2 regions of the Paeniglutamicibacter sp. ZC-3 genome follow, and region 2 is predicted to be linked to the other one. Evidence: riboswitches for the same ligand, from Rfam matches in the RefSeq annotation. Region 2 holds a riboswitch; the other holds the start of a gene.
What was found. A riboswitch is a leader RNA that binds a small molecule or an ion and turns the genes downstream of it on or off. The one in region 2 is predicted to bind guanidine.

Region 1: it holds a riboswitch for guanidine, as region 2 does, so the genes downstream of both, OIU93_RS15865 (multidrug efflux SMR transporter) here and OIU93_RS16195 (multidrug efflux SMR transporter) in region 2, are expected to answer to the same signal.

What each region holds. Positions count from the first base shown of each region.
Region 1 is NZ_JAOYTG010000017.1:67,236-70,633, reverse strand. It holds gene OIU93_RS15875 (LysR family transcriptional regulator ArgP) at 67-975, shown strand; gene OIU93_RS15870 (DUF3817 domain-containing protein) at 1,026-1,535, opposite strand; guanidine-III (ykkC-III) riboswitch at 1,608-1,669, shown strand; gene OIU93_RS15865 (multidrug efflux SMR transporter) at 1,692-2,006, shown strand; gene OIU93_RS15860 (cell division protein CrgA) at 2,003-2,254, opposite strand; gene OIU93_RS15855 (class E sortase) at 2,437-3,198, shown strand; gene OIU93_RS15850 (hypothetical protein) at 3,210-3,377, shown strand; gene OIU93_RS15845 (aminodeoxychorismate/anthranilate synthase component II) at 3,374-3,398, shown strand, end outside.
Region 2 is NZ_JAOYTG010000018.1:42,498-45,895, forward strand. It holds gene OIU93_RS16190 (metallophosphoesterase) at 1-1,111, opposite strand, end outside; guanidine-III (ykkC-III) riboswitch at 1,303-1,368, shown strand; gene OIU93_RS16195 (multidrug efflux SMR transporter) at 1,380-1,697, shown strand; gene OIU93_RS16200 (DUF302 domain-containing protein) at 2,239-2,649, shown strand; gene OIU93_RS16205 (matrixin family metalloprotease) at 2,673-3,398, opposite strand, start outside.

The DNA.
Region 1 (3,398 bases), on a different contig from region 2:
AGATTAGGCGAACCAGCAAAGACGTGTCGAGCTAAAGATTCTTAGGGTCCATTAGGATTTCTAACTATGGACTTTTCCACGGAGCAACTACAAACGTTCAAGGCCGTGATCGACGCCGGAACCCTGGAGCGAGCGGCAGGACACCTGAACATCACCCCGTCGGCCGTCAGCCAGCGTCTCAAAGCCCTGGAAAAACGGGCAGGCAGCGTGCTGTTCATTCGTTCGCGACCGATTCGCACCACCGGCAGTGGGGACGTGCTGCTTCGTTTGGCTAGGGAGATCCAAATGCTGTCCACGGAGGCGCATCGCTCACTCGGATTGGACGCAACGCCCGACCGTGTACCCCGTCGAACGGAACTCAGCATTGCCGTGAATGCCGATTCGCTGGCCGGTTGGTTCGCACCGGTTCTTGGAGGCTTGGCTGCCCAAGACGTCATGGACTGCGAGATCCTGCGCCATGACGAGTCCCATTCCACCGCCTTGCTTCGATCGGGACAGGTCATGGGAGCGGTGACGACGAAAAGCAACCCCGTGCAGGGATGCTCTTCGGTGTATCTGGGAACCATGCGCTATCGAGCCATGGCCAGTGCAGATTTCATGGATCGCTGGCTCCCGGGTGTCGATCCAGGGGCCGAGCTCGCGTTTGCGCCAATGGTGAGTTTTGATCGGACCGATGACTTGCAACGGGCGCTGCTCCGAAAGGTCGTGGGCAAGCGGATCGCCGAAGCGCCTGCGGAGCACTTCGTGCCGGACTCGAGGATGTACGTGGCAGCCGTGGTCGCGTCGTTGGGTTGGGGCATGATCCCAGAGGTCCAGGATCCTCGTGACGGATCGCTGGTATGCATCAACGAGGCGTGGACAAGCGATGTCGCTCTTTACTGGCAGCGGTGGAAGGTTCCCTCCGTGGCACTGGATCTGCTCACCGGTCTGGTGCTGGATGCTGCGGGGGCCGCCGGCCTGCGCCAGGAATTTTGAGTTTTCCGGCAGGAATGCGATCCGTGGTCCACCTCGGATCCTGAACGGCTCTAGCTTGTCCCGCCGGGAGGACCGATGACCAGAAGTGCTGCTGTGATGGCAGCGACCGCGACTAGACCAACAGCTGCCGCCAGCCAGGGGCTGCGTAGTGCCGTTGCCTGCAGTTTCTCGATGGGCCCCTGTGGTGCTTCCCCGCCAGGTGCCAGCCGCCAAGTGTCACTGAGCAGCCCCCGGCGCAGCATTGCCCGTTCGAATGGCAGAGTGGCAAAGGGAACGACCGCCGAGACCAAGCCCAGCACGCCACGGGTCACACTCCAGCGCTCATTGGCCCAGACAAAGAGCGTCACCAGGCCGTAGGCGATGAAAACCACGCCGTGGACCATTCCAAAAATGCGGACGTAGATTTCCGGCCCAAATCCATACTTGATGACCATGGAGATGATCAGCAACGCCCAGGTCACCATTTCGGCGACAGCCAGCAATCCGTACAGGCGCTTGGGTGATAATTTTGGCGCGGCGGCAACGGAGGAAGAACCTGGGGTGAGATCGGGGCGAAGCATGGGGACTGGCATGCCTTTCTGGAAGTTGGTTTGAACGGTGCGTTTTCGGGCCCACGCACATTGCTAGGCCGTCCAGAGCGCACCGGCGCCCCCGGACGAGGGAACCGTACCCGGACAGCGACAAGACGGGCACCGAAAGGAATCGGTGCTGACGACGTGTCGTGGATAGTACTTGTCATCTCCGGTCTCTTTGAGGCGGTCTGGGCAGTTGCCTTGGGAGCCTCCGAGGGATTCACCAGGCTCGTACCCACCGTGGTTTTCGCTGTGGGCATCCTTCTCAGCACGGCCGGCCTGGCTTGGGCAATGAAGGAGATCCCCACGGGAACCGCCTACGCAGTGTGGGCGGGAATCGGGGCCAGCCTTGCGGTGGCCTACGGCATGGTCTTCGGCGGTGAGACCTTCAGCGTGGTCAATGCCCTGCTAATGATTGGGTTGGTTGGCTGCATCGTCGGTCCGAAGGCCGTGAGCTAGCGCCACCCCGTGGTCATGAAGAAACCAATCATGGCCACGCCAAATCCGATCACGATGTTCCAGCCGCCGATGTCGGGGATCGGAAGCACGGTCTGGGAAATGTAGTAGACCATGATCCAGACCAGCCCGAGGATCATCAGGCCGAACATGACCGGTTTGTACCACTTGGGCAACGGCTTGTCATAGGTCTGGGAATGGTCGCCGTCATGTGGCTTGCGGTTTTTCCGACGTGTCTTGGATTCAGGCATTGCTGCTCCTAGAGTCTTCAGGGCGCCGACACGATCCAACGAGTACGTGTCCGAACGGTAGGCTGGTCACTGTGTGTCGGCGAGGTTTTCTCCTCACCGCCACGCTTACATCCAATACTATCCGCTCAAACTGGACGTCACAGGGTTTCCCGATGCTCCAAGTGACAGTGAGGGAAGTTCGCATGACACGATCCGCATTGCGGACGCGGGCCAAAGCCACGGCCGGCCAGCGACTCATGGGGATATTTGGCGAAGTCCTCATCACGCTCGGAATCGTTATGTTGCTCTTCGTCGGTTGGGAACTATGGTGGACCAACATCGATGCCGGTCGCACGCAATCCCAGCTGACCTCGGAATTCGTCCAGGATCTGACGGACGGGGGAACCGACGCGTTGAGTGCGCCGGCAATTGCGGATAAAGATTTCGGTCCCGCGCCGATCACCGAGATCCCCGATGGGGAAACCTTCGGGATCTTCTACATCCCGAGATTCGGCAAGGACTTCGCCCAGCCGGTGACCAACGGTGTCGGAATGGATGTGCTCAACACCGTCGGCATCGGCCACTATCCCCAGACGCAGGCCCCGGGCGAGCCCGGAAACTTTGCCGTTGCCGCCCACCGCCAGACCCATGGCCAGGTGTTCTGGAACATCGACAAATTCCAGGACGGAGACAAGATCTATCTCCAGACGCGCAAGGGGTTCTACACCTACGAGTGGCGCGACACCGAGATCGTTCACCCCTCGCAGAGCGAGGTGCTCCTGCCTGTTCCTAACCAGCCCGGTGTCGATCCGACGGCTTCCACTCTGACGCTGACCAGTTGCCATCCGCCATTCACCACCCGGATGCGCATCATCGCCTATGCGGAACTGGAGTCCTGGCGTCCGGCAGATGCAGGACCCCCGCCGGAAATCGCCAACCTGGTGAAAAAGACGATGGAAAACTAGGAACACCACACATGTATGCATGGATCTTCTCCAAACTCCCCGGACCGCTGTGGTCCCGCGTCATCCTGGCGGCGGCGCTGATCGCAGGCGTCGTATTATTGCTCATGACATATGTCTTCCCGTGGCTGAGCCAGTACAGTCCGTGGACCGAATCAACGATTGGCCTGATGCTGCTGTGACCACCCCCAAGATCCTGGTGA
Region 2 (3,398 bases):
AGAGGGTGCCGGTCTTGGTGTTCTCGTCCGGTTCGCCGTTGGTCGAGTCCAGGGTCAGCACCGTCACCGGCCCGTGGTCGGTGCGGTAGTAGGAGCCCTTGGCCGCAGGGTTGGCGGCGTCCCCGTCGTTGTCGAAGTAGGAGAGGTACTTGTTCCGGGAAATGACCGCGGGCGACTGGTCGGCGGGCGAGCCGTAGCCGCCGTTAATCCCCGCATAGGTCTCCCAGTTGCCCAGCGCCGTCACCAGCGGGACGTTGGAGGCAAGGTCGCCGTGTTCGCCGGCGAAGTAGCCAAAGAATTCGTCCCAGGCAGGCTGGTAGCCCGCGCCCTGGACCAGGTCGCCGGCGATGAGCATCAAATCCGGGTCGGCCGCCTCGATCGCCGCCATGTTCTCGCGCATCGCGGTGTCCTGGCTGAGCGGGTAGCGAAGCGTGAAGTCGCCGTAGCGGGTGGTGGAGCCGAACTTCTGCGCCCAGTCGGAATCGCTTCCGGGACGCTGTTCGGAGTCGGGCGTGTAGCCGTTGACCGGGTTCAGTTCCCACTCGCGGTGCTCGACGCGGCCCATGGGTTCGGTCTCGGAGTCGGAGAACGCGATCAGCCGCAGGTCTTCCCAGGACTCGGCGTCGGGTGCGGTGGTGAAGGTGCCCTCATGGCGCTTGCCGCCCTGGGCGACGGTGTAGTTGTAGTCCTTGCCGGCCTTCAGTCCCTCGATGGTGAGCGTGTGCTTGTAGTTGGTGTTGGCCTTGAGCCAGGAACCCTTCACCAGACCGCTGATGCTTTGGTCCAGTTCCTTCTGGGTGTATTCCATCAGCGGCATGTACTTCGGGGTCGAGGTGAGCACCCGCTGGTTGCCCGCGCCCTGGCCCTTGCCGTTGCCGATGCCCGGACCGGTGACGCTCAGGGTTCCCGGGTCGGCGGTTTCGCTGATCCAGCTGATGGTCATGGCATCCGGCTTCGGGTTCTGCAGGTAGGGCAGCACGCGGAAGCCGGGCTGGGCGTCGCGGGTGCCGACGGTGCTGTTGGCCGGTGCGGTGGCGGCGCCGGCCGGCGTGGCCAGCAGGGGCGTGGCCAGAACGGCAAGTGCCAAGGCAGCGGACAGGGACTTCTTCATGTTTTGCCTCACGGTGCGGTGTTGGATTGGCGCGGCCGGGGGAGCGGCGCGCGAACCCATCCTCCCCGACCCTCACCAACCGAAGATGGCGCGCCGGTAAACATGCGGTGACCGCGGGGAGCCCTGTTGAGGTGGGCGTTCCGGCTCGACGTCCGCCTTGCCCCGGAGCTGCGATCTGTGAAAATCTGGGAAGAAGCCTCATGACAGGGGTTCCGGACGATGGGTGCCGTACCCGGTGTGCGACAAGACGGCCCGCGAGGAGTCAGTCATGTCTTGGTTTATTCTCATTGTTTCCGGTGTTCTCGAAGCCGTGTGGGCCACCGCGTTGGGTAAATCCGAAGGGTTAAGCCGGTTGGCGCCCACCGTTGTATTCGCCGTGGGACTGGTGTTGAGCATGGCCGGCCTGGCCTATGCGATGAAGGAACTGCCACTCGGTACCGCCTATGCGGTATGGGTCGGAATCGGTGCGACGCTGACGGTCGTTTACGCGATGGCCACTGGCACCGAGACGATCTCGATCCTGAAAGTGCTCTTTCTGCTGATGATCATCGGCGGCGTTGTTGGCCTCAAGTCCCTTCACGCCTGAGCTCGGTTCATCGCAACCTCGATGGGCCGGAAAGGGTCCGGCGGTTCCCATATGCTCGCCTGTTGTGAGATGTTTTCACGCATCCCTTGCCTGGTTCGCCAGGTGGAGCATAGGTTTGGGGGACTGTCGGGCGTTTCCTTGGGGGAGAAGCTATGGATCACTATGAATGCTTGGGGGTGGGACGTGCTGCATCGCCCCACCAAATCAATGTCGCTGCCAGGTTTGCCTTATGGCGCAATGGCACCAACGCTCTTGAATGTCGGCGGATCATGGCTGCATGGTTCGTCGTGGGGGACCCGAACCGACGGTTCGACTACGATTTCTGGCTAATGTGCAACCCTGGACCCAGGGAAACCTTCGTGCCTGTGGAACGAAAGAACGCCACGGAACAGGTGCCATGAATAGAACAACCCCCAGGCAGTGCCGGGCGTGGTGATTGTTGGCCGAGGGGCAGACAGCGTCTTGGATCGCGGCTAGGCTGGGCCGCAAACACCGGCAACCCGACGCGCACGGCGCTGGGGAGAGCGAGAGGACCACTGACATGGGCTACACGCACAGCATCACCGTTTCGCTGGACTGGGAGGAAGCAGTGGCCCGCACCAAGGATGCACTGGGGCGCCAGGGCTTTGGGGTGCTGACCGAAATCGATGTGCGCGCCGTCCTGACGGCAAAGATCAGCGCCGAATCGGCCGACCGGATCGGCGACTACCTGATACTTGGGGCCTGCAATCCGCATCTGGCCAATCGGGGATTGCTCACCGAGCCCGAACTTGGGGCCTTGTTGCCGTGCAACGTGGTGGTCCGCAGGGCACTGGACGCGACCGAAACCACGATAGAGACCATTGACGCGCAGGTCCTGTCCCGCATTAGTGGGAACCCTGCCATTCGCGAGGTAGCCGCCGATGCCGATACCCGCCTGAAGGCGGCGCTGGACCAGTTGCGCGGCACCTGAACGATCCAACTCCTGGTGTCGATTTAGAGTTGCGGAACGCAGGCGCAGGCGCCCAGTAGGGCAAGGCCCTCCCGGTCTCCTTCTGCCAGTGTTGTCCGGTCATTCCGGCCGCCGTACATCAGCTGGTCCGGTTCATTGACATGGTCGAGTCCCAGGACGTGCCCGAGTTCGTGGATGACGACCGCACGGACCAGTTCGGCACCTCCCGGATATCCCAGGATTGGGACCAGCCCCGGGGCATCCAGCATCACTTGTCCGGCCACGTAGACGAAGGGGTGCCCGGGCGTGTGGGCGTATTCGCTTCCGCCCAGGCCGCCCACATCCCCCGTCAATCCGGGTGTTTCCTCAGGGTCGGACCAGGTGAGCAGAACTGGCGCCCAGCGCTCCCCGTAGCGCCCGGGCTGGTACCTGTCCCGTTCCCTGCTTGGCCCCTCCGCCGTGGGGCCGTCATAAACGAAGCGCAGGCCGCTGGCTGCCGAAACCTCGGCGACCGCCTCGTGGATCAGGACCTCGCCGCCGACCGGGGAGTTCTCCGGACGAATCACGTAATGGACGGGGCGGCACGGATCGTAGGCGACGAAGTCCTGCCGGGGGTCCGGGGATTCCTGCAGCCGGAACGCGCCGGAACCGGTACCGGCCGGCGGCTTGCCCAGTGGTTCGGCGGCTGCCTCGACGCCCGGTGGCGGCACCTTTGACCAGGGAAGCAGGGGAACGAGCGCCGGCATGATGTGGCGGTCCAGGATCGCGGG